DNA from 3 places in the Streptomyces sp. NPDC006602 genome. Region 3 is predicted to be linked to each of the others. Evidence: riboswitches for the same ligand, from Rfam matches in the RefSeq annotation. Region 3 holds a riboswitch; each other region holds the start of a gene.
The links. A riboswitch is a leader RNA that binds a small molecule or an ion and turns the genes downstream of it on or off. The one in region 3 is predicted to bind cobalamin.
Positions count from the first base shown of each region.

Region 1: another riboswitch for cobalamin. It lies ahead of ACFYO2_RS15720 (HoxN/HupN/NixA family nickel/cobalt transporter); the one in region 3 lies ahead of ACFYO2_RS04135 (CbtB domain-containing protein).
Region 2: another riboswitch for cobalamin. It lies ahead of ACFYO2_RS00320 (cobalamin biosynthesis protein); the one in region 3 lies ahead of ACFYO2_RS04135 (CbtB domain-containing protein).

Region 1 covers NZ_JBIAHG010000005.1:129,381-139,696, forward strand. Annotated here, with positions in the region: gene ACFYO2_RS15685 (M24 family metallopeptidase) at 1-1,121, shown strand, start outside; gene ACFYO2_RS15690 (DUF6445 family protein) at 1,133-1,840, opposite strand; gene ACFYO2_RS15695 (hypothetical protein) at 1,906-2,145, opposite strand; gene ACFYO2_RS15700 (DUF4142 domain-containing protein) at 2,357-3,058, shown strand; gene ACFYO2_RS15705 (glycoside hydrolase family 13 protein) at 3,095-4,771, opposite strand; gene ACFYO2_RS15710 (LAETG motif-containing sortase-dependent surface protein) at 5,107-6,063, shown strand; gene ACFYO2_RS15715 (ArsR/SmtB family transcription factor) at 6,218-6,589, opposite strand; cobalamin riboswitch at 6,670-7,071, shown strand; gene ACFYO2_RS15720 (HoxN/HupN/NixA family nickel/cobalt transporter) at 7,099-8,220, shown strand; gene ACFYO2_RS15725 (nucleoside hydrolase) at 8,237-9,199, opposite strand; gene thrS (threonine--tRNA ligase) at 9,247-10,316, opposite strand, start outside.
Region 2 covers NZ_JBIAHG010000001.1:50,767-61,082, forward strand. Annotated here, with positions in the region: gene ACFYO2_RS00280 (ABC-F family ATP-binding cassette domain-containing protein) at 352-1,950, opposite strand; gene ACFYO2_RS00285 (VOC family protein) at 2,204-2,617, shown strand; gene ACFYO2_RS00290 (hypothetical protein) at 2,646-4,058, opposite strand; gene ACFYO2_RS00295 (alpha/beta hydrolase) at 4,248-5,378, opposite strand; gene ACFYO2_RS00300 (class II aldolase/adducin family protein) at 5,476-6,207, opposite strand; gene ACFYO2_RS00305 (lysozyme) at 6,403-7,152, shown strand; gene ACFYO2_RS00310 (anion permease) at 7,306-8,562, shown strand; gene ACFYO2_RS00315 (hypothetical protein) at 8,606-8,827, shown strand; cobalamin riboswitch at 8,970-9,110, shown strand; gene ACFYO2_RS00320 (cobalamin biosynthesis protein) at 9,211-10,152, shown strand; gene ACFYO2_RS00325 (cobyric acid synthase) at 10,149-10,316, shown strand, end outside.
Region 3 covers NZ_JBIAHG010000001.1:890,682-900,997, reverse strand. Annotated here, with positions in the region: gene ACFYO2_RS04165 (tripartite tricarboxylate transporter TctB family protein) at 1-285, opposite strand, end outside; gene ACFYO2_RS04160 (Bug family tripartite tricarboxylate transporter substrate binding protein) at 282-1,244, opposite strand; gene ACFYO2_RS04155 (ATP-binding protein) at 1,390-3,051, shown strand; gene ACFYO2_RS04150 (response regulator) at 3,048-3,722, shown strand; gene ACFYO2_RS04145 (hypothetical protein) at 3,892-4,473, opposite strand; gene ACFYO2_RS04140 (histidine phosphatase family protein) at 4,644-5,249, opposite strand; cobalamin riboswitch at 5,356-5,500, shown strand; gene ACFYO2_RS04135 (CbtB domain-containing protein) at 5,537-5,758, shown strand; gene ACFYO2_RS04130 (CbtA family protein) at 5,783-6,562, shown strand; gene ACFYO2_RS04125 (DUF2795 domain-containing protein) at 6,694-6,888, opposite strand; partial or broken gene ACFYO2_RS04120 (DUF6424 family protein) at 6,869-7,192, shown strand; gene ACFYO2_RS04115 (LLM class flavin-dependent oxidoreductase) at 7,220-8,092, opposite strand; gene ACFYO2_RS04110 (ANTAR domain-containing protein) at 8,167-8,856, opposite strand; gene ACFYO2_RS04105 (STAS domain-containing protein) at 9,047-9,400, shown strand; gene ACFYO2_RS04100 (anti-sigma factor RsbA family regulatory protein) at 9,397-10,316, shown strand, end outside.

The DNA.
Region 1 (10,316 bases), on a different contig from region 3:
GCAGGACGCCGGTGGTCTTCACCGAGCAGGACTATGCGGACCGCATGGCCCGGGCCGCCCGGGACGCGGTCGACGCCGGACTCTCCGGGATTCTGGTCACCCCCGGCCCCGACCTGGCCTGGCTGTGCGGCTACCAGCCCACCGCGCTCACCGAACGCCTCACCTTGCTGGTGCTGGTCCCCGAGTCGGAACCCCGGCTGCTGGTCCCGGCGCTGGAACGCCCGGAGGCGGAAGCGGCCCCCGGCGCGGGCGCCCTGCGACTGTCGGAGTGGCGGGACGGCCAGGACCCGTACGCGGCGGCGGCCGGTCTGCTGCGCCCCAGCGGCCACTACGGCGTCTCCGACGCCACCTGGGCCCTGCACCTCCTCGGCCTCCAGGAGGCCCTGCCGCTCACCACCTACCGCGCGCTGACCACCGCGTTGCCGATGCTGCGGGCGGTCAAGGACGAGCACGAGGTGGCACGGCTGGCGGCGGCGGGGGCGGCGGCGGACGCGACGTACGAGGAGATCCTGTCCGTACGGTTCGCCGGGCGCCGGGAGACCGACGTGGCCGCCGACCTCGCCCACCTCCTGCGCCGCCACGGGCACAGCCAGGTCGACTTCACCGTGGTCGGCTCCGGACCCAACGGCGCGAACCCGCACCACGAGGCCGGGGAACGCACCATCGGGGACGGCGACATGGTGGTCCTGGACTTCGGCGGTCTGAAGGACGGGTACGGCTCGGACACCACCCGGACCGTGCACGTCGGCGAGCCCACGGACGAGGAGCGGGCGGTGCACGACGTCGTGCGGCAGGCGCAGCAGGCCGCCTTCGAGGCCGTGGAGCCCGGTGTGCCGTGCGAGGAGATCGACCGGGTGGCCCGGACGGTGATCGAGGACGCCGGCTACGGCGAGTACTTCATCCACCGCACCGGCCACGGCATCGGCGTCACCACGCACGAGCCGCCGTACCTCGTCCAGGGTGAACAGCGGCCGCTGGTACCCGGGATGTGCTTCTCCATCGAGCCCGGCATCTATCTGCCCGGCCGCTTCGGCGTCCGTATCGAGGACATCGTGACGTGCACGGAGACGGGCGGGCGGCGGTTGAACAGCACCCCGCACGACATGGCCGTAGTCGGCTGAGGCGTGGGGGCTCACGCCATCCAGAAGAAGACCGCCGTCATCCGCTTCTCCTCCAGCGTGCGGCCGGAGTAACCGGTCGCGCTGTGCACGAGGTTGGCGTTGTAGAGGAGCAGCCGGTTGTACTTGTGGGGCACGCGGACGTCCTCCTCGAAGGCGTCCGGGGCGACGAACCGGGTGCCGAGGGCGTCGACGAGGCTGTTGTGCGGGGCCTGGACGACGTTTCCGCCGAGCCGGCCGCCGGGCAGGGACTGCCGGTAGAAACTGGTGCCGCAGTCCTTGGGAACGCCGGGGTTGAGGTAGAGCACGGCCGCGTACCGGCACAGGGAGCGCGAGTCGGTGTGCGGGCGGGGCGTGCTCTCGCCCTCCCCGACGACCTGGACGCAGTTGTGGTTGAGGGTGCCGCCGCCCGGCGTGCGCTGCACCCACAGTTCCTTCGCGCCGGTGGCCTGTCGCACCAGCCGCTCCACGCGGGCCAGTTCGGACGGCTCGAGGCCGGGCATCGCCCGCAGCCCCGGCCATGCCTCGGGCTTGTGCGGGTAGCCCTCGGTCCAGTCGTCCTTGGCGAGGCAGCGTGCCCGTACGGCGTCCGCGTCGGCGGTGGGCAGTACGTCGTCCAGGACCCAGTAGTCACGGCCCTTGGTTGGCTTGCGGTAGGGGAGGACGGGAAGGGACGTCCGCGGGGGAGCCGGAGTCCCGGCCGGGCGCCACTGCGCTGACATGGACATGCAGGCGACGCTATCTCCGGGGTCTGTCTGCTCTCGCCCGCGAACGGGTCAAGCTTGCGTCAATCCCGACCGGCCGGTCCCACCGTGACGGTGATCTGCTCGCTCGGCGCGCCGACCCCGTTCAGCGTCGCCGTCGCCTGGAGCCGGCCCACGCCCGCCGGGAGTGCGGAATCCGGTACCCAGGACCATGTTCCGTCGGCCGCCACGGTCGTCACGCAGACCTCCTCCTCGAGGGCGTCGCGCACGGTGACCTGCGCCCCGTGGTACGCCGTACCGGCCACCTCCGGCCGCTCCGGCAACGGCACCCCGGTAGGGGCGAGAGATGTCGGGCCGTACGGGCGAGCTGTCCACGACCGGCCGCCCACCGACGAGGAACGCGCCCAGGGGCCGATTCTTTACCAAATCAAAAGGTTCCGTCTGCATCCGCATCCGTACCTCTGTACGTCCGACCCGCCCACCGGCGGGCATCCCGACCGGGCAGGAGACACGGTGCGCTTTTCGCGGAACACGATGGGGACGCTTTTCGTGGGCGGTGCTCTCACACTGACCTTGGGTGCGCTGGCCTATCCCTCGATGCTCGGCCTCGACACCGTCTCCAGCGCCCAGGACCGGGTCATCGCCCAGACACAGTGGGGGCCGTTGACGGAGGCGGACCGGGACTTCGTGGTGAAGGTGCGCGCGGCCGGGCTGTGGGAGTACCCGCTCGGGCAGATCGGCCTGAAGAAGGGGACGAGCCCGGAGGTCAAGACCGCGTCCGAGCACCTCGTGGACGGACACGCGGCGCTGGACGCCAGCTGCCGCAAGATCGCCCCGATGCTGAACATCACCCTGCCGAACGTGGCGAGCCCGCAGCAGGTCTCCTTCGTGAACCAGATCGACTCGCAGACCGGCGCGGCGTTCGACTCCAACTTCGCCAACATCCTGCGGATCACGCACGGTTCGATCTTCAACACGGTCGCGAAGATCCGTTCCACCACCAAGAACAGCCTGGTGCGCCAGCTGGCCGACCAGGCCAACAACACCGTCCTGGACCACATCACGGTCATGGAGAAGACCGGCCTGGTCAACTTCGACCAGGCCCTCTTCCAGCAGACCACCCCGCCGAAGCTGCCCTCGGACGACCTCACTCCGCCGCCGCCGCAGCCGGGCGAGCCGATGGTCGTCCTCACCCCGCCGGCGACCGCGACCGCGACACCGACCATCACGCCCTGAGTCCGCCGTCGGGGCGACCGGCCCTGGCCCTGTCGTTCAGCGAGCGAGCCAGACGGTGGTGTCCGGCCCGATCCGCCCGTCGTCCAGCGGCGCGCTGCTCAGCACCACCTCACCCGGCGGCAGCGGCAGGGCCGTCCCCGACAGGTTGGCCACACACCGCCAGCCGTCGTGCCGGGCGAAGTCCAGCACCCCTGCCGGGCTGTCGGCCGCCCAGGTCAGCGACTCGCCCTCGAGCAGCTTGCGGCGCAGCTTGAGGGCCGTGCGGTAGAGCTCCAGCGTGGAACCCTCGACCCCGTCCTGCGCCTCGACGGCGTACGCCGCGAAGCTCTCCGGCTGCGGCAGCCAGGCACCGCCCGCGCCGAAGCCGTACGAGGGCCCCGTCGTCGTCCACGGCAGCGGCACCCGGCATCCGTCGCGGCCCTTGCGGACGTGTCCCGTCTGTTCCCAGATGGGGTCTTGGAGGACCTCGAAGGGCAGGTCGGCGACCTCGGGCAGGCCGAGTTCCTCGCCCTGGTAGACGTACGAGGACCCCGGCAGCGCCAGCATCAGGAGCGTGGCCGCGCGGGCCCGCCGCAGGCCCTTCGCCGGGTCGATCGCGGGGGCGTGGCCGCCGGACAGCAGCCAGGCGTTCTCGTCGGTGCCGGGCGGGAGCAGCAGGCGGGAGGCATGGCGCACGACGTCGTGGTTGGACAGCACCCAGGTGGCGGAGGCGCCGGCCGTGCGCGCGGTGGTGAGGGCGTCGGTGATGACCTGACGCAGTTCGTCGGCGTCCCAGCCGGCCTGCAGGTACTCGAAGTTGAAGGCCTGGCCGAGTTCGTCGGGGCGGGCGTACAGCACCCGGCGGGCGTTGGGCACCCAGGCCTCGGCGACCGCCATGCGGGGCGGGGCGTAGGTGTCGAAGACCTTGCGCCAGTCGCGGTAGATCTCGTGGACCTCGTCGCGGTCGTAGTAGGGATGGCTGCCGGGCGGCATGTCGTCGAGGACCTGCTCGGCGGCGGCCGAGAGGTCACCGAGGTCGCGCAGCGGCTCGGTCAGGTCCTTGGCGAGGGCGTGGGCGACGTCGACGCGGAAGCCGTCGACCCCGCGGTCGGACCAGAAGCGCAGGGTGGTGCGGAAGTCGGCGCGGACCTCCTCGTTCGACCAGTTCAGGTCGGGCTGTTCGGGGGCGAACAGGTGCAGGTACCACTGCCCGTCCGGTACCCGTTTCCAGGCGCTGCCACCGAAGACGGACTGCCAGTCGGTGGGCGGCAGTTCGCCCTGCGCGCCGCGGCCGTCGCGGAAGACGTAGCGGTCGCGGGCGGGCGAGCCGGGCCCGGCGGCGAGCGCCTCCTGGAACCAGACGTGCGTGTGGGAACTGTGGTTGGGAACGAGGTCGACGATCACCTTGAGGCCGAGTCGGTGGGCCTCGGCGGCGAGCGCGTCGAAGTCTTCGAGGGTGCCCAGGCGGGGGTCGACGTCGCGGTGGTCGGAGACGTCGTAGCCGCCGTCGGCGAGTTCGGAGGGGTAGAAGGGGCTGAGCCACAGGGCGTCCACGCCGAGCGCGGCGAGGTGGTTCAGGCGCCGGGTGATGCCTCGCAGATCGCCGAGCCCGTCACCGTCGGCGTCGGCGAAGCTGCGGGGGTAGATCTGGTAGACGACGGCCTGGCGCCACCAGTCGGGGTTCTTGGAGGAGAGGTCGGGAAGGTCGGGGCGGTCTGGATTCCGGTCTGTCACGCGGCGGTCTCCCTCATGGCGGTCGTGACGGTGTTCAGGGGGCACTCGGGTACCTGCCCAGTACCTGTTCAGTACTGTCCACATTGCCGGGAAAGCGAACTCGAACGCCGTCGGAGTGATTCATTCCCTGTGTGGCGGAATTGTGATGGAGTTCTGAACTCCCTCTGCATATCCGCAGGTTGACAGCGTTCCGCAGAGAGATCCACGATGAGCGAGCACTGTGTCGCATGTGACCAATGGGGCCAGTGTTTTCAGACCGGTGTTCCCGGTGTTCATCGGTGTTCCGGTGTTCTCGGAACACACGCCACCCCTCACACACATCCGATGGGATCCGCATGTCGATAGCCAGACGTGTCACCGCGCGCCGCCTGCTGGGGACGGGCGCCGCGGCGCTCGTCCTCTGTTCCGCCTCCGTCGCCGCCGCCTCCGGCGCCTGGGCCACCGGCACCCCCGGTGGCGACGGCTGGAAGTCGGGTGGGTCGTACAAGCCCGGCACCGGCGCGGGCACGGAGACCGGGACCGACCGCTGCCAGTTCTCGCTGGACGGCACGAGCTTCTACGACTCGGTCAAGGTCGACGACCAGAACCTGAAGCCGACCGACGACGGCAAGGTCCACATCAAGGTCCGCACGGCGGGCGACGCGACCACCTGCACGGCCTCCCTGGCCTCCTACCTCGCCCACGGCGCCACCTTCGGCACCTCCGGCGAGCAGGTCTTCGTCGACTTCGACACGGTGACCGTCAAGCCGGGCCAGACCGAATCCCTCGACATCGCGGTGCCGGACGCGGGCTGCTTCGCGCAGATCGACCTCTACCGCGGCGCGGTCAAGTTCGACGGCAAGCCGGACGCGAACGACGGCTTCGTCCACGGCGACCTGCCCAAGGGCCCGGACCGCCCGGTCATCAAGGACAAGCTGATCGCGGCCTGGAACGGCGGCACGAAGGACTGCACGACGGCGCCGTCCAAGCCGCCGGTCAGCTCGACGCCGACCCCGACTCCGTCGACGCCGGAGTCCACCGTGCCCTCGACGCCTGCCGAGGAGTCGACGCCCCCGGCGACGCAGCCCCCCTCCGGGTCTCCCTCTCCCTCTCCCTCGACCGAGGCCCCGACCCCGTCGGCCTCCGAGTCCACCACCGCCCCCGCCACCACGCCGAACGGCGGTGGCGGCGACCTCGCGGAGACCGGCGGCAGCAGCGCGACCGGACCGATGGCGATCGGTGCGGCGGTGCTGCTCGCGGGCGGCGCGGGCATCGTGCTGGCGACGCGGCGTCGCAAGGCGGCCCGCTCGTAGTCAGGTGCGGTTGGTGTAGTCGGCGCCGGTCGGGCGGTTTCAGCCCGACCGGCGTTCGGGCTCAGGACACGGAAATCGCCCCCGCCGCCCCTTCCCTTCCCGTCCCTGGGGGCTGCGCCCCCAGACCCCCGCTTCGGCCCGAAGGGCCTCGTGCTCAAACTCCCCCAGAGAGGCTAGAAGTTGCGCAGTGCTTGAGGAGCGAGGCGATGTCGGGGTCCACCACCCGGTAGCGCACGATCCTTCCCTCCTTCTCGCCCTCCACGACCCCCGCCGCCCGCAGCAGCCTGAGGGCCTGTGACACGGCGGGGTCGTTCATGCCGGTGGCGATCGCCAGGTCGGAGACGGCCAGAGGGCCGGTCCGGTGCAGGGCGAGCAGCAGGGCGAGCCTCTTGGGATCGGCGAGGAGGGCGAAGCGGTCGGCCCAGGCGCGGACATGGCCCGGTTCGCCGATCGCGGCGATCGCGTCGCACACCCGGTGCCCGTCGATGGTTCGGCGATCCGCTCGGTCGGCCGGAACGAGATGCATGCCGCCATCCTCGCAGGCACCCCTATGTGATCTTCCATACCTGCGCAGGTACGCAGCTATGCAGGAGACGGCTCACCCCCCTACGGTGGGCGGGCCGTGGTGCTCGGGAAGCCGGTGACGGTCCCTCAGGGACCCATGCCGGAGCGGCCCTCGCCACTGTGATCGGGGAGTTTCCGTCCCGTCCGGCGCAAGCCGGGCCACTGGTCGCAAGACCGGGAAGGCAGGAACGGACACGCACGACCCTCCCCCACTCTCGACTTCGCTCGAGGGGGAGGTACCCCTAAGAGCTCCGAACAAAAGTGGAGTCCGATCAGCTCGCGGCGTCTGGTGCGTGCGATCGCAAGGCGCCGGAAGCTCCTCGTAGCGGAGCTACTAGGGGCTTTCGGCAACGCGGCGAGCGTGCGTGCCAGACGCCGCGAGCCGGGCTCCACTTTTGTTCGGAGCTCTAAGCCAGGAGACCGGCCACGGCATCTCACGAGTTGATCCACGAGGTGCTGGAGCGTGACCGGATGACCCTGCCCAACCCTGCCCGGAAGTCTGCGTCGGTCCCCGCCCCGACGTCCTTCAAGTGGCGCCGGGAGGACACCCTCAAGACCGCCGGACTGATGGCGGTCGTCGCCGCACTGCACGTCGTCGCCTTCGGAATCCTGTTCCTCCTCGTCGCCCCCGGGCACTACGAGGTCGGCAACAAGGCCTTCGGCATCGGCCTCGGCATCACCGCCTACACCCTCGGCATGCGGCACGCCTTCGACGCCGACCACATCGCCGCGATCGACAACACCACCCGCAAGCTGATGGCCGACGGCAAGCGCCCGGTGTCGGTGGGCTTCTGGTTCGCGCTCGGCCACTCCAGCGTGGTCGTTCTCCTCGCCCTGCTGATCGCGGGCGGCACCCAGCTCGCCGGAAAGGTCATGAACGAGGGCTCCAGCACCCACCAGGTGCTCGGCTTCCTCGGTACGACGATCTCCGGCACCTTCCTCTACCTCATCGCCGCCCTCAACCTGGTCGCCCTGCTCGGCATCCTGAAGGTGTTCAAGGCGATGCGGGCGGGCGCGTACGACGAGCAGGAACTCGAACAGCACCTGGACTCCCGCGGGTTCATGAACCGGATCCTCGGCCGTCTCACCAAGTCCATCAGCCGCCCGGGCCAGATGTACCCGCTCGGCTTCCTCTTCGGCCTCGGCTTCGACACCGCCACCGAGGTCACCCTGATGGTGATGGCGGGCTCGGGAGCGGCGGCCGGTCTGCCCTGGTACGCGATCCTCTCCCTGCCCCTCCTCTTCGCCGCCGGCATGAGCCTGTTCGACACGCTCGACGGCACGTTCATGAACTTCGCCTACCAGTGGGCGTTCTCCAACCCGGTCCGCAAGGTCTTCTACAACCTCACCATCACCGGCCTGTCCATCGCCGTCGCCTTCTTCATCGGCACCATCGAACTCGTCGGCGTCCTGCACGAGAAGCTCGACCTGAGCGACACGGTCACCACCTGGATCGCCGACATCAACCTCGACAGCGTCGGCTACGTCATCGTCGGCCTGTTCATGGTGGTGTGGGCCGCCGCCATCGGCTACTGGCGACTCGCCAAGGTCGAACAGCGGTGGGCGGTACGGCCGGCGGCGGAGACGCGCTAGACACCCTCCACCGTCGTCAGACGCCCTCCACCGTCGTCAGCCACAGCTTCACGTAGCGCTCCACGTCCACGCCCAACGCCACGTCCACCAGCGGCTGTTCGCGGGTGCCCTCGTGGATCTCGGACTCGCCGGGGCGGGGGCGGCGGTCGGCGATCGTCTGGCCGCGGGTGGGGCCCGGGGCCAGGCTCACCTCGAGCGGGAGGCGTTCGGTGGTGATGCCCCCCGGGTCGACGACCGCGCAGATGGCGCCCGCGTCGCCGAGGCCGCCCGTGGGGGTGGGGTCGCCGGAGGTGGCCGGGTCGCGGTGGGCGAGGAGTTCGCCGGCCAGCCGGAGGCGGGGTTCCGCGCTGGCGCGCAGTCGCTGGACGTCCCCGGCCGGGACGAGGACCTGCTTGAAGACGTCCAGGCCGTACATGGTGATCGGCACCCCTGCGGTGAGCAGGATCGCGGCCGCCTCCGGGTCGTGCCACACGTTGAACTCCGCGACCGGCGTGGCGTTCCCGGTCGCCACCGCGCCGCCCATGAACACGATCCGCTCGATGTTGCGCACCACCTCGGGGTGGGTGCGCAGCAGCAGCGCGATGTTCGTCAGCGGCGCGGTGGGGATGAGGGTGACCGGCGTCGGCGAGGCGAGGATCTCGCGGCGCAGCAGCGTCACCGCGTCCACGTCGACCGGCCGACGGGTCGGAGCGGGCAGCCCGAGGTCGCCCATGCCGTCCTCGCCGTGCACGTGCCGTGCCGTCCGCACCGGCTCGATCAGCGGGCGCTCCGCGCCCCGCGCGACCGGGATGTCACCGGCCCCGGCCTGCTCCAGCACGGTCAGGGTGTTGCGTACGACGCCGTCCACGTCGGTGTTCCCGGCCACGCAGGTCACCGCCCGTACGTCGAGCGCGGGATGCCGTACGGCGAACAGCAGGGCCAGGGCGTCGTCGACACCCGTGTCGCAGTCGATGATCACCGGGATGGGCTGACCGGTCACGGCGGGGTTCCTCTCTCTACGGGCTACGACGGGTTACGCCAGCGACCTTACGCAGCCGCCCACAGTTCGGTCCCGCGATCACCGACCCTGGCCGCGATCCGGTCCAGCAGCTCCCCGACCGGCACCGCTCCCGGACGGCTCCCGTCCCGCAGTCGTACGGCCGCCAGGTCGCCCTCGGCCTCCCGCTCCCCGATCACCGCCTGGTACGGCACGAGTCGCGCCGCCCGGATCCGGGCGGCGAGGGTGCCGTCGCCGGGGCCGCGGACTTCCGCCCGAAGTCCGCGCGCGACCGCCTGCCGTACGACCTCGTGGGCCCGCTCCTCCTGCGCGTCCGCCACCGGCAGTACCACGAGTTGTACGGGCGCGAGCCACGCCGGGAACGCGCCGCCATGCTGCTCGAGGAGATGCGCGACCGCCCGTTCCACGCTGCCGATGATGCTGCGGTGCACCATGACCGGCCGGTGTTTCGCCCCGTCGGCGCCGATGTAGTGCAGGTTGAAGCGTTCGGGCTGGTGGAAGTCGATCTGGACGGTGGAGAGGGTGGACTCGCGGCCGGCCGGATCGGCGATCTGGACGTCGATCTTGGGCCCGTAGAAGGCGGCCTCGCCCTCGGCCGCCTCGTAGGGGATCCCCGACTCGTCGAGGACCTCCCGCAGCAGTGCGGTGGCCCGCCGCCACAGGTCCGGGTCGGCGACGTACTTGCCGCCCTCGCCGGGGAGGGAGAGCCGGTACCGGGCGGCCCGGATGCCGAGATCGGCGTACGCGCGGCCAATGAGCTCGAGGGCGTCCCGGGCCTCGTCCACGGCCTGCTCCAGGGTGCAGAAGATGTGCGCGTCGTTGAGCTGGATGGCCCGGACCCTGGTCAGACCGCCCAGCACCCCGGACAGCTCGGAGCGGTACATTCCGCCCAACTCGGCCAGGCGCAGAGGTAGTTCACGGTAGCTGTGGGAGCGGGAGCGGTAGATCAGCGCGTGATGCGGACACAGGCTCGGCCGCAGTACGACCTCCTCCGCGCCCAGCTCCATCGGCGGGAACATGTCCTCGCTGTAGTGGGACCAGTGCCCCGAGATCTCGTACAGCTCCCGCTTGCCGAGCACCGGCGAGTACACGTGCCGGT
Region 2 (10,316 bases), 840 kb from region 3:
CTCCGGGCCGTCATGGCCACCCATTCGGCAAGGTCCGTGAGACACGGTTTTGACGACAGGAGCGCGTCCCCACAAGCGGAATCCGATATTCCGCACGATGGCGTTCGTACCGCCGAACGGGTTCTTTCGTGAAGTACCAGGTCAGGGACGTACGACGGCCGAGCCCTTGTCGATAAAGGGCTCGGCCGAGAAATCGATGTAGGACACACCTCGGTACGAGGAGATCTCACACAGATGATGGATCACCGATGGGCCGAATGATCCAGACGCAGTGGATCACGTCTTCGATCAAGCGTTCCCGACCCGTCACGGTCCGCGGGCGAGGGTTTGGACGGGGGGCCGGGCGGGAGCTCAGGCGAGGGCCACGAGGTCCGCGTAGTCCGCGCCCCACAGGTCCTCGACGCCGTCGGGCAGCAGGATGATCCGCTCCGGCTGAAGCGCCTCGACGGCGCCCTCGTCGTGGGTGACGAGAACGACCGCGCCCTTGTAGGTGCGCAGCGCGCCGAGGATCTCCTCGCGGCTGGCAGGGTCGAGGTTGTTGGTCGGCTCGTCCAGGAGCAGCACGTTCGCCGACGACACGACCAGGGTCGCGAGCGCCAGGCGGGTCTTCTCGCCGCCGGAGAGGACACCGGCGGGCTTGTCGACGTCGTCGCCGGAGAACAGGAAGGAGCCGAGCGTCTTGCGGACCTCGACCAGGTCCAGGTCGGGGTTGGCGGAGCGCATGTTCTCCAGGACCGAGCGCTCCGGGTCGAGGGTCTCGTGCTCCTGCGCGTAGTAGCCGAGCTTGAGGCCGTGGCCCTCGATGACCTGGCCGGTGTCGGGCTTCTCGGCACCACCGAGCAGCCGCAGGAGGGTCGTCTTGCCGGCGCCGTTCAGGCCCAGGATGACCACGCGCGAGCCTTTGTCGATGGCCAGGTCGACGTCGGTGAAGATCTCCAGCGATCCGTACGACTTGGACAGGCCCTCGGCCATCAGCGGGGTCTTGCCGCAGGGCGCGGGCTCCGGGAAACGGAGCTTGGCTACCTTGTCCGACTTCCGCTCGGCCTCGAGTCCGGCGAGCAGCTTGTCGGCGCGCCGGGCCATGTTCTGCGCGGCGACGGTCTTGGTGGCCTTGGCGCGCATCTTGTCGGCCTGTGAGTGCAGCGCGGAGGCCTTCTTCTCCGCGTTCTGCCGCTCGCGCTTGCGGCGCTTCTCGTCGGCCTCGCGCTGCTGCTGGTAGAGCTTCCAGCCCATGTTGTAGACGTCGATCTGGGCGCGGTTGGCGTCCAGGTAGAAGACCTTGTTGACGACCGTCTCGACCAGGTCGACGTCGTGGGAGATCACGATGAAGCCGCCGCGGTAGGTCTTCAGGTAGTCGCGCAGCCAGACGATCGAGTCGGCGTCGAGGTGGTTCGTCGGCTCGTCGAGGAGCAGGGTGTCCGCGTCGGAGAACAGGATGCGGGCCAGCTCGATACGGCGGCGCTGACCGCCGGAGAGCGTATGGAGGGGCTGACCGAGCACGCGGTCGGGCAGGTTGAGCGCGGCGGCGATGGTGGCGGCCTCGGCCTCGGCGGAGTACCCGCCCTTGGTGAGGAACTCGGTCTCCTGGCGCTCGTACTGCCGCAGCGCCTTCTCGCGGGTGGCGCCCGAGCCGTTCGCGATGCGCTGCTCGTTCTCCCGCATCTTGCGGATCAGGGTGTCCAGGCCGCGCGCGGAGAGGATGCGGTCACCGGCGAGTGTGTCGAGGTCGCCGGTGCGGGGGTCCTGCGGGAGGTAGCCGACCTCACCGGAGCGGGTGACGGTGCCCGCGGCGGGGATGCCCTGACCTGCGAGGACCTTGGTGAGCGTGGTCTTGCCGGCGCCGTTGCGACCGACCAGGCCGATGCGGTCGCCCTTGGCGATGCGGAAGGTGGCGGACTCGATGAGGATGCGGGAACCGGCGCGCAGCTCGATACCGGAGGCGGAGATCACGGACAGACTCCAGGGCGGATGGGGTGACGGGAAGGGCGGCTGAGGACGTTCCCGCCGTCTAATGCGCGAGGAGAATGGCCATGGGGTCATTCTAACGGGGCCGTGCAACCACTTTTTCTGCGTGCGGGTGTTCGGGCCGCGTCCGCCGGGGCCGGGGCGGCGGCGGGCGCTGCTCGTGGGGCGTTGTCAGTGGTCGCTGCCACACTGGGCAGCAGGTGACATTTCCGGCGTGGATCACGGGGGAGTGATCGGCATGGCAGGACCGAACGGAGGGCGGCCCAGCATCTGTCCGACCCTGCTGTACGCGAACGCCAAGGCGGCGATCCGGCAGCTCACGGAGGCCCTGGGCTTCACGGAACTGTCGGTGTACGAGGGTGAGGACGGCTCGGTGCTGCACGCCGAGCTGGTACAGGGCAACGGCGGGCTGATGATCGGCTCCAAGGGCCGTGGCGGGGTGTTCGACACGGCGATGAAGGGCGCGGGCCCCTGCGGGGTGTACGTCGTCGTGGACGACGTCGACGCGCATCACCGGCGGGCCGTGGACCACGGCACGGAGATCCTGATGCCCCCGACGGACCAGGACTACGGCTCGCGGGACTACATGGCCCGGGACGCCGAGGGCAACATCTGGAGTTTCGGCACGTACGCCCCAGAGATGGAGGACTGAGGGCAGCCGGAGCGCTGACAGTCCCGCGTCAGCTTCCTCCGGTGTGCACCTGGAAGGCCGCCCGGCGTACCGCCTTCGCCAGCGCCGGGTCGGGGTGCGCGGCGGCGAGCGCGACCAGGACCTGCACGGTGCGGGGGTGACCGACGGCACGCACCTCGTCGAGCAGCATGGGGACGGTCGGCTGCACCGCGGACTCCAGGTGCCGCACCAGCATCGGGGCCTCGCCGTGGTCGGCGACGGCGGCGGCGGTGTCGACCCACAGCCAGGTGGCCTCTTCCCGGGTGAGGACCTCATGGGCGTCCTCCGGGTCGATCCCGTCGTGCTCGGCCAGCCACAGCAGGGCGTACGGCCGCAGCGTGGGCTCCTCGGCCACGGAGCGGACGTCGGGCTCGGCGGGGGCGCCGACGACCCGCAGCGCCTCGAAGGCGAGGCCGCGCAGCAGGGCGTCCTCGCCGCGGGCGGCACCGAGCAGCTCGGTGACGGCGCTGCCGACGGGGCGGGCGGCGAGCCAGGCGCGGTACTCGGCGCGGGCCGCGTTGGGGCGCAGCTGGGCGCAGCCGCGGAGCATGTCCTCGGCCGCCTGCTCGATGTTTCCGGCGGGGCTCTGGGCGGCGACGCAGATCTGCTCCAGCTTGACCCAGACCGCCCAGTTGCCGAGCGGGGTGAGCGTGGCCTGTCCGTCGCCGTAGGTGAGCGCGCCGACGGAGGCGAGGGCGCGCAGGGCCCAGTCGAGCAGGGGGGAGAGCGATGCGTCGGCGAGCTCCGGCGGCGGTACCGGCGCCGGCGCCGGTACCGGCTGCGGGCCGTACGGGATCTCGCAGCGCTCGGTGCGCAGTTCGGTGACCCGCTGCTCGAGGAGGTCGAGGAGCTGCTCCATGGGAACGGGGCCGGCGGACAGCTGGAGGAAGGAGAGCACTTGGGGCATCGCCGAGACGACCTCGGCGACGGCGGCCGGCTCGTGGTCGGCGGGTTCCGGGCAGGCGAGCGACCAGGCGTCGAAGAGGGCGACCCAGCCGCGCAGTACGGCGCTGTCGTCGCGGTCCCAGGCGCGCAGTCGCCAGCCGGGGCGGGCGCTGTCGCCGTGCACCTCGACGAGACCGGCGAGACGGGCGGTGTCCCAGTCCGCGCGGACCTGAGTCACCGTCAGACACAGGTCGGCGGCGGCCCGTTCGGCGGTCTCGTCGGAGAGAGTGCCCTTGATGTCGGGATTCGCGCCGTTCCGGCCGGGGCGCAGCGCGGCGTCCGCCCAGTGGGCGACGCGGGCCGCCGCGGCCAGGCCGGAGCGCGCCATTCTGGCCAGCTCCGCGGGGGCCGGTGTGCCCTCCGGAGGGCGGGGTGCGGGGCGGCGCGGGCGCCGCTGGTTCACGGCTCGGGGGGCGGCGGCCAGGGGTCGCGGGCGGACGAGTCGAAGCCTGGAGTCGCGCGGGATACGGGACGTCACGGGTGCAGTCTTCCGGTTGACGGTCCGAAAACCCAAACGGAATGTCACCGCGGGCGACAGAGACGGTCGATGCCGGGCCCTCGCGGGGGGCCGGAGGCCGAGATCAGGCCAGTGGTACGGCGTTAAACGGAAGCTGCGGGACCGGGAACTCACGGGGGTGGTGCGGGGCGGGTGGGATGAGCCGTCGTGTCACATCAAGGGCGTGAGGAAGCGGCGCATGGCCTCTTCGTAGGCCCTGGGGTCGGCGTTCCACATGGCCGCGTGGGGCGCCTGGCGAACCGTGTGGAGGGCGACCCGGTCGGAGCGGGTCGCGGCGAGGCGGCGGGAGTGGTCCCAGGGAGCCACCATGTCGTCCGGGCCGTGGAAGAGCAGGGTCGGCGGCTGGTCGAACCGCTCGGGGGCCGCGGTGGCGTCGACACGGTCGCCGTACAGGCCGGTGCGGCCCTGCGCGGCGCGTACCGCGAGCGGCAGGAGGGCGCCGGGTGTGCGGCGGGCCGAGGCGAGGGCGCGCAGGGTCGCCTCCCAGCTGAGGACCGGGGAGTCGAGGACGAGTCCCGAGATCCGCTCACGCAGACCGGAGTGAGCGGCGGCGCGCAGCGCCATCGTGGCGCCGGTGGACCAGCCGTGCAGGACGACCTGCCGGGCGCCGTTGCGGACGGCGTGGTGGATCGCCGCGTCCAGGTCGCGCCACTCGGTCTCGCCGAGGTGGTTCAGGCCGTCCGGCGGGCGGGGGCCGCCGAGGTCGCCGCGGTAGGCGAGGGCGAGCACCGGGAAGCGGTGGCGGTGCAGGAACTCCATCACGTTCATGGAGTGTTCGCGGGTGGTGCCGAGGCCGTGCACCGCGATCACCCAGGTGCCGCGTACGCCGGGCACGAACCAGGCGGGCAGGGTGCCGAGTTCGCCGGGGACGTCCACGTCGTCGTGGTCCAGGCCGAGGGCGGTGCCGGGGTCGCCGATGTAGACGTTCGGGGTGAGCCAGACCTTGTCGCCGGGCCTCAGGGTGCCGTGCGTGACGCGTTCCAGGCGGCGTACGACGGTGTCGGCGGAGTGGGATTCCGTGCGGAGGACGGGGCCGACGACCGCGTGCGAGCGGTCGCCGACGAGGCCGTACGTGCCGGGGCGCAGGGCGGCCAGGTCGCGGGTGAGCGCGATCCGGCCGGCCGCTGTCGCGTGCACGGTGAGCCGGGGTTCGGTGGGCAGGGGGCGGCCCGGGGGCGCCTTGAGCGCGGCGTCGCTGGCGAGCCGGCCGGCGGCGATGCCGGCGGCGCCGGCAGCCAGGGCTGCGGTGAGGGCGGCGGCCGTTGCGGTGACAGTGCGCACCCGTCCAGTGTCCGGGCGGACCTCGCCGACGGCCAGTGGGAGGGCGGTGCGGGCTGACTCCTCGGTGGATGGGGGGAGTCGTACGGCGGTCGGCGGCTCAGCCTCGCTGTCCGTACCCCTGTAGGCGTTCCGCCGCCGCCGCCAGTTGCGCCTCGGACAGCAGGGTCGGCGACAGCCCCGGCACCGAGGACGCCGTCAGCCACAGGCGGCACATCCATTCCAGTTGGGCCGTGCGGTTGTAGGCCTGGTCGAGGGTGGTGCCGTAGGTGAGGGTGCCGTGGTTCTGGAGGAGGCAGGCGGAGCGGTCCTCGAGGGCGTGGAGCACGTTCTCGGCCAACTCGTCGGTGCCGTATGTGGCATACGGGGCAACTCGGACGGGGCCGCCGAGCGCGCCGGTCATGTAGTGGATCGCGGGGAGCTCGGGGACGAGCGTCGAGACGGCCGTGGCGTGCACGGCGTGGGTGTGCACGACGGCGCGGGCGTCGGTGGTGCGGTAGACGGCGAGGTGCATGGGCAGTTCGCTGGTGGGGACGAGAGTGCCGAGGACCTGCCGGCCGTCGAGGTCGACGCCGGTGACGTCGTCCGGCGCGAGCCGATCGTAGGGGACGCCCGACGGTGTGACCAGGACGGTGTCCTCGACGCGCACCGAGACGTTGCCGGAGGTGCCGACGACCAGTCCGTCGGACACCGTCCGGCGGGCCGTCGCGACGAGCACCTCCCAGGCATGCGCCTCCTCGGGGCGCACACTCCTCCCCCGCGGCTCCCGCACATCCTGTGCATCTTCCCGAACGCCCCGCACGCCCCCTGGATCCCGCCGCTCCTCAGCCATGCGGCGATCCTGCCAGGCATGGCGTCAACCCGCCGCCGGGCGAGGGCACTTTAGGCCGGACCGGCCCCCTCCGAAAGATCGCATATGGGCATACATGGTCTTCTTCGATCGATTGGCCGGAGATCACCGGAGATTCGATGATCTCCCAGTACTCTCTGGGAGATTTGTCGTGCACGTCGCCATTCGGGGGGACATATGGCCCGTGATCGCAATCCGTCCTGCCGCCACGCCCGCATCTTGGCGGTGTCCGTGGCGGCACTCACCGTCGGGGGGACGGCCCTCGCCGAGACGCCCGCCTCGGCGGCCAGTCTGCCGAAGGGGCACGACGTCTCTTCCCACCAGAAGAACGTCGACTGGCAGAAGGCCGGCACGAAGGGCGCCAAGTTCGTCTACGTCAAGGCGACCGAGTCCACCACCTACCGCAACCCGTATTTCGGCCAGCAGTACAACGGCGCGCGCAACGCGGGCATCATCCGCGGGGCGTACCACTTCGCCCTGCCGGACAAGTCGTCCGGCAGGGCGCAGGCGGCACACTTCGTGCGCAACGGCGGCAGATGGAGCGCGGACGGCTGGACGCTCCCGCCCGCGCTCGACATCGAGTACAACCCGTACGACAAGAAGCACAAGTGCTACGGCCTGACCAAGGCCAAGACGATCAGCTGGATCAAGTCGTTCAGCGACGAGGTCAAGCGGCTCACCGATCGCCGACCGGTGATCTACACCACCGCGCACTGGTGGAACACGTGCACCGGCGGCAGCCGCGCCTTCGCCTCGAACCACGCCCTGTGGGTGGCCCGTTACAACTCGGCGGACGCGGGAGCGCTGCCGGGCGGCTGGTCGTTCTGGACGATCTGGCAGTACGACAACGGCGGCAGTCTGCCGGGTGATCAGAATCTCTTCAACGGGTCCCTGAGCCAGCTGAGGAAGTTCGCCAGAGGCAGCTAGCCGTGCGGCGCCTGGGCCGCGCGGAGCGGGCGGGGTGCGGCGGTACCAGAACCATCGACTCCGGACACCGTGCGGCCCTGCTCAGTTCACCTTCCGTTCATTCAGGTTACCTACGTTCGTCCGGCCAATGACCTCGAACGATTGCCTGGGTAAATGGAAAACTTCTCGCTGATCCTCGCGATTGTGGTGGTAACCGCACTTGCGTTCGATTTCACGAACGGTTTCCACGACACCGCCAACGCGATGGCCACCACCATCTCGACCGGTGCGCTCAAGCCCAAGGTCGCGGTGGCCATGTCCGCCGTGCTCAACCTTGTGGGCGCTTTTCTCTCCGTGGAGGTCGCCAACACGATCTCCAAGGGTCTCGTCGACGAGACCGGCATCCGTCCCGAGGTCATCTTCGCCGCCCTGGTCGGCGCGATCCTCTGGAACCTGCTGACCTGGCTGGTGGGACTCCCCTCCAGCTCCTCCCACGCCCTCATGGGCGGCCTCATCGGCGCCACCATCGCCTCGGCCGGTTTCGGCGCGGTGCACGGTGACGTCCTGGTCACCAAGGTCCTGATCCCGGCGATCGCGGCTCCGATCGTGGCGGGCCTGGCCGCGATGCTCGCCACCCGCCTGTCCTACTCCCTCGGCAAGAAGGCCGACGGCAAGGCCGCCGTGAAGGGATACCGCAGCGGCCAGATCGCCTCCGCCGGCCTGGTCTCCCTGGCCCACGGCACCAACGACGCCCAGAAGACGATGGGCATCATCACCCTCGCCCTGGTCGCCGGCGGCGTCGTCGCCCCCGACTCGGACCCGCCCACCTGGGTCATCCTCTCCGCGGGCCTCGCCATCGCGCTCGGCACCTACCTCGGCGGCTGGCGCATCATCCGCACCATGGGCAAGGGCCTGACCGAACTCCAGCCGCAGCAGGGCTTCGCCGCCCAGACCAGCGCGGCCACGGTCATCCTGGCCTCCTCCCACCTCGGCTTCTCCCTCTCCACCACCCACTCCGTCTCCGGCTCGGTGATGGGTGCGGGCCTTGGCCGCAAGGGCGGCGTGGTCCGCTGGTCGACGGCGACCCGCATGTTCGTGGCGTGGGGTCTGACCCTGCCCGCCGCGGCCCTGGTGGGCGCGCTCGCGGAGTACGTGACCGGGTTCGGCGCCTGGGGCACCGCCCTCGTCGCCGTCTTCCTCATCGCCTCCAGCGTCGCGATCTGGAAGCTCTCCCGCCGCGAGGTCGTCGACCACACGAACGTCAACGACGCCGAGGAGCCGGCCGGTGTGGTCACCACGGCCATCGCCGCCGTGACGCCGCCCCCGGCGGGCACCGTGACCGAGGACCTCACGGCCACGATCCCGGCCCCCGCTGCGGCTGCGGCCACCGCCGCCGACCCCGCGGCCCCGCCGGCCGCGACCACCGTCTGAGCCCCGCCACCCGGGCACCAACCGGCATGAAGGAAGAACCAGCATGAAGATCGACTGGGCGGCTCTCGGCTCCGTCTTCGGCGTCAGTCTCGTCATCACCGTGGGTCTCGTGACCCTGTTCACCCTCGGCATCGTCGGGCTGTCGCGCCAGGAACGGGCGGCGGCGCAGGGCGGATCCGCGGGGCTGGCGGTGACGGGGGCGTACGTGTGCTTCTCGGCTTGCGCCGCGGCGGTGGGGTACGGGATCTACCTGATCATGGCCTGACGTCACATCTGCCGGGCGGGTACGGGACCTTGTGTCCCGTACCCGCCCGGTCGCCGTTCCACCGCACGTCACGGGCACGGGCGCCCCCTGCGATGTGGGCTTCTGCACACTACGCTCCCGCAGGTCAACAGCAAGTTGACGGCCCTTCCGGCCCCGTGGTGGACTGCCGGAGCCATGTACGGCGGCAGGAGAGGAAGCCGGTGTGAGTCCGGCGCGGTCCCGCCACTGTCACCGGGGTAGGAAGCCCCGGGAGCCAGGAACTCTCACCGCCGATCTCGTCGAACCAGGGCGCGGACACCCTGAGTGAGGACACATCGCCATGCGCGGCTACCGTTTGAGGTTCAACACCAGCGCCCTGTCTGTGACAGCGGTCGGCTGAGTCCATGCGTGCCGATCGCGTTTTCGCGTACGGCGCCGCCGCCGGCCTTCTCGGCGACCTGCTCCTCGGCGATCCCCGCCGAGGACACCCGGTCGCCGCGTTCGGGCGGGCCTCGGGTGCCGTGGAACGGGTGTTGTGGCGGGACCACCGGGGGTGGGGCGCGCTGCACGCCGTCGTGTGTGCCGGGGGTGCTGTCGCCCTGGGAGCCGTGGCCGCTCGTGTCGTTGGTCCGTCTCCTGCCGCTTCCGTCGCGCTGACCGGCGCGGCCACCTGGGCCGTGGTCGGGGGGACTTCGCTCGCGCGCGAGGCTCGGGTCATCGGGCGGGCGCTGGAAGCGGGGGACGTCGACGCCGCGCGGGCTCGGCTGCCGCATCTGTGCGGGCGTGATCCGCAGGCCCTCGACGCCGACGGGATCGCCCGGGCCGTGGTCGAGTCCGTCGCCGAGAACACGTCCGACGCGGTCGTGGGGGCACTGGTGTGGGGGGCCATCGGGGGTGTGCCCGGGCTTCTCGGGTTCCGGGCCGTCAACACCCTCGACGCCATGGTCGGGCACAAGTCGCCCAGATACCGGCGGTTCGGGTGGGCTTCGGCCCGGCTCGACGATCTCGCGGGGTGGCCGGGGGCACGTCTGACGGCCGTACTGGCCGCGGTGGCCGGTCCCGACCCGCGGGGGGCCGTACGTGCCTGGCGTGCCGACGCCGCGATGCATCCGAGTCCCAACGCCGGGCCCGTGGAGGCGTCGTTCGCGGGGGCGCTCGGGGTGCGGCTCGGCGGGACCTTGTCGTACGGAGGACGGATCGAGCATCGGCCCGTGCTCAATGGGGACGGACGGGCCGTCGCCACACACGATGTCGAACGGGCCGTACGACTCTCGCAGCGCGTCGGTCGGCTCGCGCTCGGCGTCAGTGTCGCCGCACGGCTCCTGGTGAAGGGGCGTACGTCATGAGCGGTGGTCTTCTCGTCGCCGGCACCACCTCCGACGCCGGCAAGAGTGTCGTCACCGCGGGGATCTGTCGGTGGCTGGTGCGGCAGGGGGTCAAGGTCGCGCCGTTCAAGGCGCAGAACATGTCCCTGAATTCGTTCGTGACACGAGAAGGGGCCGAGATCGGG
Region 3 (10,316 bases):
GGACAGGTCGACGTCCTCGCCGGCCTCCGGCTCACCGTGGCCGCCCCGGGCCACATCGACCGCGTACAGCACCGCGACCACCAGAAGCAGTACGCCCAGGAGCACGGGCACCGCGCGCGGTCCCACCGGGTCGGTGCTGCTGGTGATGTGCGGGATGCCGAGCCCGTCCACGATCACCGCGGTGCCCAGCAGGGCGAGGAACGCGCACACACCGTACTGTGCGCGGTCCTTGCCCTGCGGTGGACGGGCGTCCTCGACGCTCCGTTCCTCGATCTGGGAGCTCATGCCAGGCCGAGCTCTGCCAGCAGGGCGGCGACGGACTGGTCCTGCTCCTTCAAGTAGGAGCCGAACTCGTCACCGGTGACGAAGGCGTCGGCCCAGCCGCGCTTGGTCAGCTCGGCCTTCCACTGCTCCGAGTCGTGCATCGTGGTCACGGAGTCGATCCAGGTCTTCTTCTGCGCGTCGGTGATCCCGGGAGGGGCGACGATGCCGCGCCAGTTGGTGAAGACCAGGTCGATCCCGGAGTCCTTGAGCGTGGGGGCGTCCTTCACGGCGTCGATCGGCTTCTCGCTGGTCACCGCCAGCACGCGCACCTGCCCCGCCTCGATCTGGTCGAGGAACTCGCCGTAGCCACTGGCACCGAAGGCGACCTTGTCACCGAGGATGGCGGGCAGCAGCTCACCGCCGCCGTCGTACCCGACGTAGTTGACGTCCTTCGGTTCGATGCCGACGGCCTTCGCCAGCTGCATCGGAAGCAGGTGGTCCGGGCCGCCCGGCGACGAGCCGCCGCCCACGGCCACCTTCTTGGGGTTCTTCTTCCACGCGGTGACGAGGTCGTCGATCGTCTTGTACGGGGAGTCCTTGGACACGACGATCGCGCCGGCCTCCTCGATCAGCTTGGCGATCGGCGTGGTGTCGGTCAGCGTCGCCGACGACTTCGAGGTGTACGCGGCACCCACGACGCCCAGCCCCATCTGCATGGCGAGCTTGCCGTTGCCCTTCTCGTTCACCAGGCGCTGCAGGCCCACGGTGCCGCCGGCCCCGGGCAGGTTGTAGACCTGGACCCCGGACGCCACCTTGCTGTCCTGCATCACCTGCGCGACGGTCCGGGCGGTGACGTCGTACCCGCTGCCCGGGGTGTTGGGCACCATCAGCCGAAGACCGGTGACGGGCTTGCCGCTCCCGCTTCCGCCCCCGGAATCCTCCTTCTCCGCGGTGGCGCCGCAGGCGCTGACGGCGAGCATCGACACGGTGGCAAGAGCTCCGAGAAGTGCGGCTCTGCGAGTTCTCATGGCTCATCTCTTTCGCTTGGGCGAGTCCGGCGCCATGATTGTGCGGTTCCGCGGACAGCCCGTCTGCCTTGTGTGAGCATTGAAGGTTGAGTTCATAGTGGTCGTTACGTCACGCCGTCACACACTGGCCGGTGAGCTGCTGGTATTGCAGTTCGCCGTCGTTGTGTTGGTGCTGGTCGCGGTCGCCGGGGTCTCGCTGGCGCAGTCGAAGGCGACGTTCGACCGGGTCGAGGGACGCCGGGTGACCGCCCTCGCCGAGGAGATGGCCGGAAACCCACTGTTGCGCAGCCAGCTCCGCAATCCCGCGCCCGCCGAGACCCTCGCACCGCTGCTGCAGACCAAGCTGACCCAGTCGAACGTCACCTCCGTCACGGTCGCCGACGCCGCCGGTGAGATCGTCGCCGCCACCAATCCCACCCTGGTCGGGACACGGCTGCCGGTCGACGGGCCCGACGTCGCGCAAGCGCGCGGCTGGTCGGGGGAGCTGCCGGTGGACGGGGTCCGCGAGCTGGTGGCCCAGGTCCCGGTGCTCGCAGACAACGACAACCACGTCGGCGAGCACCTCGGCACAGTCATGATCGGGCGGGCCTCACCCACGGCCTGGCAGCGGCTGAACGGCGCCTCGTCGTATCTGCTCGCCTACCTGGGCATCGCGAGCCTGCTGGGGGGCGCCGGATCATGGCTGCTGGCCCGGCGGATCAAGCGCCAGACCTTCGGCCTCGAGCCACGTGAGATCGCCGGTCTCGCCGAGCACCGCGAGGCGATGCTGTTCGGGATCGCCGAGGGCGTGATCGCGCTCGACCCACAGCTGCGGCTCACGCTGGTGAACGAGGTCGGCCGCAAACTTCTCGTCCTTCCCGAGGACTGCGTCGGGATGAGCCTGGCCGACCTGGGGATCGGGGGCAGGCTGTACGACGTACTGGCCGGGACGGACGGTGAGCACGGCGCCGAGCACGGTACCGAGCGGCGCGACGAGGTGGTCGTACGCCGGGGTCGGGTGCTGGTGATGAACCGGATGGACGTCACCAAGGACGGCCGTCGGCTGGGCTCGGTGACGACCCTGCGGGACCGTACCGAGCTGGCCCAGCTGGAACGCGAACTGGGCTCGTTCCGCAGCAGCACCGAGCTGCTGCGCGCGCAGGCCCACGAGTTCTCCAATCAGCTGCACACCATCTCCGGGCTCATCCAGATCGGCGAGCACGACGAGGTCGTGCGTTATGTCCGCGCCCTGCGAAAGCACCGTGAGTCGCTCGATCTGACTCTCACCAGCCGGGTCCGCGACCGGGCCGTCGCCGCGCTGCTCATGGCCAAGTCCGCGCTCGCGGCGGAGCGCAGGGTCCGGCTGCGCATCTCGGAGCTCACGGCCCTGGACCGGCTGGAGCCGACGGACTCCGCGGACGTGGCGACGGTGCTCGGCAATCTCGTCGACAACGCCCTCGACGCTGCCGCGGCCCCGGACCAGGGCAACGACGCCTGGGTGGAGGTGGAGCTGCGCCAGGACGCATCGAGTGTGGAGATCGTGGTGCGTGACTCGGGCCCGGGCGTGGCTCCTGAGCTCGCGCAGGAGGTGTTCTCCCGCGGCTTCACCACAAAGGCCGCGCGGGGCGGCGACCGGGGTATCGGCCTGGCGCTCACCCGGCTGGTCTGTACACGCAGAGGAGGCGAGGTGTCGGTGGCCAACACACATCCTGGCGCCGTGTTCACCGCCCGGATGTCCGTAGGTCAGCTCACCGATCGGGAGACGGAGGAAGTCCGGTGATCGACGTACTGGTTGTCGAGGACGACTTCATGGTGGCGCGGATCCACCGCGGATTCGTCGATGGTGTCGAGGGCTTTCGCGTGGTCGGATCGGCGGACTGCGGGGAGAAGGCGCTCGCCGCCGCCGCCGAGTTGCAGCCCGACCTGGTTCTGCTCGACCTCTATCTGCCCGATATGTTCGGTTTGGATGTCATTCGCGGACTGCGGACGGCGGCCCACGACTGCGATGTGCTGGTGATCAGTGCCGCCCGTGAGGCAGAGGCGGTCCGGGCTGCCGTCCGCCAGGGCGTGGTCGACTACCTTCTGAAACCATTCGACGCCGACGACCTCAAGGACCGGCTGGAACGCTACAGTGCCCGGCGCGGCAATCCGCACACCGCCATGGTCAGCGGACAGGCCGATGTGGACCGCGCACTGGGACGGGTGGCGGCACCGACGGTGACGTCCACTCTGCCGAAGGGCATGAGCGTGGAGACCGCGGAGCTGGTCCAACGCGCTCTGCGCGCGGCTGACGGAACCTTGTCCGCGGCCGAGTGCGCGACGAAGGTCGGCATCTCGCGCGTCAGCGCTCGCCGCTACCTCGAATACCTCAGTGTCACGGGCCAGGCGGAGGTGTCGCTGCGCTACGGGCAGGCGGGCCGCCCCGAGCGTCGCTACCACTGGCACGCCTAAGTCGGACCGTGTCCCTGTCGGTCGGCCGGAATGCCTGACTGCTTGGGGTGGCGTGCCGTGTCCCGGCGAGAATCCGCTGCGGGCGAGTTCGAGGCGGTGGACGCCGGCCGGCCCGTGTCACCGACCCGCCTCGCCGCGGCCGGCCGCGGCGGTGATGGCGCACCGCACGTCAAGGGGCTGGGTCGGTCGGCTCTTCGCAGGCCGGTGCCTGGGGGGCGTCATTGGCGTGCCGCGTCAGGTCGCAGACCGTGCCCAGCGCGATCTTCCAGGTGTTGTCCTGGAGGACGGCCGCCCCCGGGCCGCCGGTGTCCAGCCGTCGGCTGTCGCGAGTGAGGGTGTAGGTGACGTCGGCGTGCAGGTCGGAGGTGTACGACACCGAGGTCACGTCGGCGCGGAGGCGGCGGCCGAGCCGGTCGCGGAAGAGATTGTCGATCATCAGCGCGTTCTCCTCGCCGCTCTCGACGGCCTCGCTTCTCTCGTCGAGGGAGGACGCCGGATCGAAGAAGATCCGCCAGGCTTCCCTGATGTCCTGCTCGGCTTCCTCCGGGTCCGCCGGTGCCGTCCCTGTCGGCGTGATGGACTCGGAGACCGACGGTGACGTACCGGCCGTCGTGGGGCTGAACGACTCGGTGACGGGCGACGGTGTCCTTCTGGGCGCGTCGCCGTCGCCGCTGTCGTCGCAGGCGCCGGTGAGGACCAGGACAGCGGCGGCGACCACCGCCCAGGTCACACGTGGTGTCGCAGAGACCATGGAGCTCCACCTTCGGGGTCGCCGTGTGTGTGAACTACCCGGATCGGGGTGATTCACCCGGGCGGATTCGCGCGCGAGAACGAAGTGGGTACCGCGTCACGGGGTGAGGCCGTCATCCCGCTGGGGGGACGACGGCTCGTCAGCCTGCCCTGGACTACGAGGGCCCTGGACTACGAGGGCTCGGGCAGCCGCCCGGCCCCGGGCCGTGCCCCACCGAGCGGCTGCCCGAGCCGCACATTCCAGCGCCCGGACCGTCCGCTGAACTCCGTCGCCGTCAGCGGTGGCACGTCGATTCGCCAGAAGGCCGGGTCGGGAGCCCCGAGCGTCCGTACCACCGCAGCCCGTACGGCCTCGGGATCCACCACGGCGACAGTCCGGCCCTCGAACCGAGCGGCCGACGCGAGCCAGGCGGCGATCCGGTCGCAGAACTCCCGTACCGACTCCCCGCCGTGCGGCGCGGATGTGGGATCCGCCAGCCACAGGGCAACCGCCTCGGGCTCCTTCGCGCTCACCTCCGCCAGGGCCGCGCCACGCCAACGACCCGTGTCGAGCCCCGTCAACTCCGGTACGGGCACGGCGTCCAGGCCGAGCGCCTCGGCCGTCTCCCGGCAGCGCACCGCGGGGGACACCCAAGCCCGGTCCACCGCCGTGAGCGTCCCGGCCGCGCTCCGCGCGAGCCGGAGTCCCGCGGCGTCGAGCGGACAACCGTCGTCGAAACGAGCCTCCCGCAGCGCCGCACTGATCGCGGGTGAGATCAAGGTCACTCGGCTTGTCATGTTCCCGTTCCCATGCTCAACATCCCGGCGTCGCCCAGGACTTCAGGTCCCACGCTCGCCGGCGTGCGCCCATGCGCTCTTGGCCGCGCCCCTGCTTCGCGGTACCTTCTGGGACGATGTCCAGGACGGACATCGACGACGGTTCCGTGGAAGCCGGTGAGAGTCCGGCACGGTCGCGCCACTGTAAGCCCGGTTCGCACCCCCAGGTGCCAGCAGGGCAAGTCAGACCCGCCCCGTCGTCCTGTGCACCACCGAAACGGGACGCGAGTTCCCCAGGAGGGCCTGCCATGGCGCAGTCTGTCGCTCAGCCGACCACCATTCCCACCGCCGTACCGGCCAAGCTGCCGATCGGCGCGATCGCCCCGTGGGCGGTCTTCTTCGGCATCCTCATGCTGGTCCTGCTCTACTTCGTCGGCTTCGAACAGGGCGCCACCTCGGCGATGAGCGGAGAGAGCGTCCACGAGTGGGTGCACGACGCCCGCCACCTGCTCGGCTTCCCCTGCCACTGACGGCGCGGGGAAACGCACGAGCCCATGAATTCGGTAACCGTCCGCAACCTTCTGGTGCGCGGCATGCTCGCGGGTCTCGCCGCGGGCCTGCTCGCCCTTGCCGTCTCCTACTTCCTGGGCGAGCCGCGCGTCGACGCGGCGATCGCCTACGAGGAGGCCCACGCCCACGCCCACGAACACGGCCAGGAACTGGTCAGCCGCACGATGCAGTCCACCGCGGGCCTGTCCACCGGTGTCCTGGTCTACGGCGTCGCGTTCGGCGGCATCGCCGCCCTCGCGTACTGTTTCGCGCTCGGCCGTATCGGCCGCTTCGGGCCGCGCGCGAGTGCGCTGCTCCTGGCGGTCGCCGGCCTGGTCGCCGTGTATGTCGTGCCGTTCTTGAAGTACCCGGCCAACCCGCCCGCCGTGGGTGACCCCGACACCATCGGCAGGCGCACCGCCCTGTACTTCCTGATGGTGGTGCTGAGCGTGCTGCTCGCTGTCGCCACCGTGATCCTGGGCAAGCGCCTGGCGCCGCGCCTGGGCAACTGGAACGCGACGCTCGCCGCGGGCGCGTTCCTCGTCCTGGTCGTCGGGCTCGCGTACGGGTTCCTGCCGTCCTTCAACGAGGTCCCGGAGCACTACCCGGCCACCCTGCTGTGGCAGTTCCGCCTGGCGGCGCTCGCCGTCCAGGTGACCCTGTGGACCTCTTTCGGGCTCGTCTTCGGGGTGATGGCGGAGCGGGTGCTCGTACCCGGGGCCGCTGAGGCGGTTGCCGCCGAGGAGCCGGGTGCCGCTGGTCGGAAGACTCCGGTACCGCACTGAGGACGACGTCACTCCGGCGACCCCTGCCGGAGTGGCGGCCAGAGGGGGCGCTGAAGGAGCCGTACGCCCTGCTCGACTCCTTCGCGCCCCAGGCGACGACCCCGTTCACCCGCTGGGTCGGTCGTGGGTGGTCACTCGGATCCGAAGACCGCCTGGCTGACGTCGTTGGGCCCGTCGAACTTCTTCTTCGGCAGGGACTCGATGCGCTCCACGAGTGAGCTGTCGGCGCCGTTGTCCCGTGCGAGCCGCGCCAGGTCCTTCTGGTCGGCCGGGTAGTCGGCTCCCTTGAGTGCCTTCTGCAGATCGATGGGGCTGATGGTGGCCATGTCCGCGTCCTTCCGAGAGCACTTGCCGTACGGCCTGTGCGAGTACCCGGCCGCGGCGCGACCCATTCGGAGATCGCCGATCCGGACGAGGCAGCTGTGCCGCTCTACCGGCCGTGGACCGGCACGGCAAACCGTCCCAGCGCCGGTCCACAAGTCGACGCCGTCGGGTCGGCGCCGCACGATGGGGGTCCGTCCCCATGGGGCGACCCGTCTGGGGAAGATGCGCAGCGTCAAGCATCCGGAGCGCTCCGAGTCCGGTCACTTCCGCGCCGCGAAGACGGTGGCCAGGAAGATCCTCAAGGCCGACGCGCCCGGTAGAGGTCCCGAAGGTTCAGCGTCCGAGTGCCTCCAGTACGGCTTCCAACTGGCCCAGCGGCTCGGCGCCGACGATGCGCAGTACGATCGTGTCCGCCCCGGCCGTCTCCAGTTCGTGGAGCCGGCCGGCGGCCTCGGCCGGGCTGCCGGAGACGGTGAAAACCTCCTCCTGCGGGCGGCCGAGCCAGGCGCCGTGGCCCTCGGTGTGCGGGTGCAGGGTCCGGGCCACCTCGCCGGGGTCCGCGCCGACGCAGCAGAAGGACAGCACCGTCAGCGTGTGGTCGTCGGCGGCTCCGCCCTTCGCGGTCAGCGCCCGGGTGTTCTTCAGGTCGCGCGGGCCGTGGCCCTCGGCGATCAGCGTGCCGTCCGCGACCCGGCCGGACAGTTCCAGCGAGCGGGGCCGGACCACGCCCGCGACCAGCGGCGGCGGTTCGGTGGGCGGGTGCACCAGCCGGATGCCGTCGAGTCGCAGCTCCCGGCCCTCCAGTTCGACCCGCTCCCCGCGCAGCAGCGCGCGCACGGAGGTGATCGTCTCCTCCAGCAGAGCCAGCGGTGAACTCGGCGCGACGCCCACCGAGACCATCCACTCCCGAACCCCGTGTCCGATCCCGGCCACCAGCCGCCCCGGGAACACCCGGGCCAGCGTCGCCAGTTCCATCGCCAGCAACGCGGGGCTGCGCAAGGGAGCCGGCGTGATCCCGATGCCCACGCGGACGCGTTCCGTCGCGCCCAGCGCCACGGCCGCCGCCGACACCCCGCCGTTCCAGCCGAGGTCCTCGACCACCCACAGGTCGTCCACACCGAGCGCCTCGGCCTGGCGCGCGAAGACGGGCAGCTCTTCCGGGGCCCAGTCGCGGTCGTACATCACACCGATCCGAAGGTTCGTCATGCGTCGGAACCTATGCTCCGGCCGAGCGGCGGATCAATGAGGTATTCAGCGTTACTAGTTACTGCGTCACCGCGTCACCGTTCGCGCCGTGCCGCCGCCGTGCGCAGGGCCGCGCGGAGTTCCTCCGGGGGCGGTGAGCCATCGGAGCCGGTGCTGGCGGTGACCGCCGCGGCGACTGTACGAAGCTTGGTGTTGGAGAGCTGGGAGGCCTCGCGGAGGATCGTCCAGGCCTCGTCGGAGGTGCAGGCGTGGGTGGCCATGAGGATGCCGCGCGCCTGGTCGATCACCGGGCGGGAGACGATCGCCTGGCGGAGCTGGTCGACCTCCTCCTGAAGGTGCCGCAGTTGTTCCGCGCGTTCCACGGCCACCGCCGAGGAGGCGGACGGGTGCGAGGGGCGCGGGGCGGATCCGTCGTCCACGGCCCGCACCGGGTCCTTGGTGTCCAGACCGACCAGCTCCAGGATGCGGAGCGGCTGGCCGTCCCAGTTCACGGTCACGACCGGTATCCCATGCCGCCGGCCGTAGTCGCCGAGGGTGTCCAGGAACTCCAGTCCGGCCGTGTCCATGAAGATCACCCCGGTCATGTCCAGCTCCAACTTGTGCACGCCGTCCGGCAGTTCGGCCAGTGTCTTGGCCAGGATGTCCGTGGCTCCGTGGACGAGCTCCCCGCGCGGAACGAGCACCGCTCGGCCCGCCTCCACGCGGCTCTCGATCACCAGGGCCTTCAGCCGCCCCGCGAGAGGTGTGTGTGCCGCTGAGGTCATGTCCCCGCCTTGTTGGTGACTGACAGTCTTCATGACGTTGCGTGCCCCCGTCCGCCGGGCCGACTCCGTGGGCCCAGGCGGTGCTGACTGAGCGCCTGCCCGCCGTACGGCGTACTACACACCGTCCATGGGAATGCCGGGTGCGGTCCGGGGTATGTGCGATCGAGTCCGGGAAGAGTGGGGAGGCGGTGTGGGCAACCGATACCTGAGCCTGTCCGGGACCGCGGGCGCGGTTCCGGAGCTGACGGTGTCCCCCCTGGCCGAGCGCAGGGGACTGCGCGTGGCGGGGGAGGTCGGCCTGGCGACGCACGCGGTGTGGGAACGCGCGCTGGAACACGCGGTGCGTGAGGACCAAGACGTCTACCACCTGGAGTTGTCGTCCGTGACTTTCGTCGACGTCGCCGGCGCCGGAGCGCTCGCCGCCGCCGCCCAGCAACTGGGCGACGGTCGGCGCATCGTGCTGGACCGGCCGCCCGACACCCTTCAACGCGTGCTGGAGATGTTCTGGCCCGACCTTTCGGCGATCGAGGTGTCGATGTCATGAGTGCCGCAGCCGAACTCGCCGATCCCTTCGTCCACCCCGCCCTCTTCTACGGCGACCAGCAGGAGTACGTCGCGGGCACGGTGTCCTTCGTCCGCGCCGGCCTCGCCGCCGGCGACCCCGTGGCGGTCGCCGTCCCCGGCGAGAACCTCGAGCTCATCCGGGACGGGCTCGGCGCCGACGCCGACGCCGTACGGCTCCTGGACATGCGGGAGGCCGGGCGCAACCCCGGCCGGATCATCCCCGGCGTGCTGCGCGCCTTCGCCGACGCCCAGCCGCCCGGCCGCCGGGTGCGGATCATCGGCGAGCCGATCTGGGCGGGCCGCTCGGAGACCGAGTACCCCGCCTGCGTCCAGCACGAGGCGCTGATCAACGCGGCCTTCCAGGGCCGTCCGGTCAGCATCCTGTGTCCGTACGACGTCCGGCGCCTCGCACCGCAGGTCGTCGCCGACGCGTACGCCACCCACCCGACCGTCATCCAGGCAGGCGCGGGAGGGGAACGGGACAGCGGGGCGTATGACCCCGACGACGTCGTGGCCCGCTACAACGAGCCGCTGCCGCCCGTGGCCGACGTGCCGAGCCTCGCTTTCGACGCGGAATCGCTCTCGCAGGCCCGGCACGTCGCCACCGACCTGGCCGCACAGCTGGGACTGGCCGGCGTCCGGTTGCAGGACCTGGCCCTCGTCACCGCCGAACTGACCACCAACAGCGTGGTGCACGGGGGCGGTTCGGGGACGCTGCGGGTGTGGGCCGAGGACGCGCACGTGGTGTGCGAGGTCCGCGACACGGGCCGCCTCGTGGACCCCTTGGCGGGCCGCCGCCCCGCTCCCCGCGATCAGCGGGGCGGGCGGGGGCTGCTCATGGTCAACCTTGTCGCCGACCTGGTGCGGGTGCACACGGGGGCGCAGGGGACGACGGT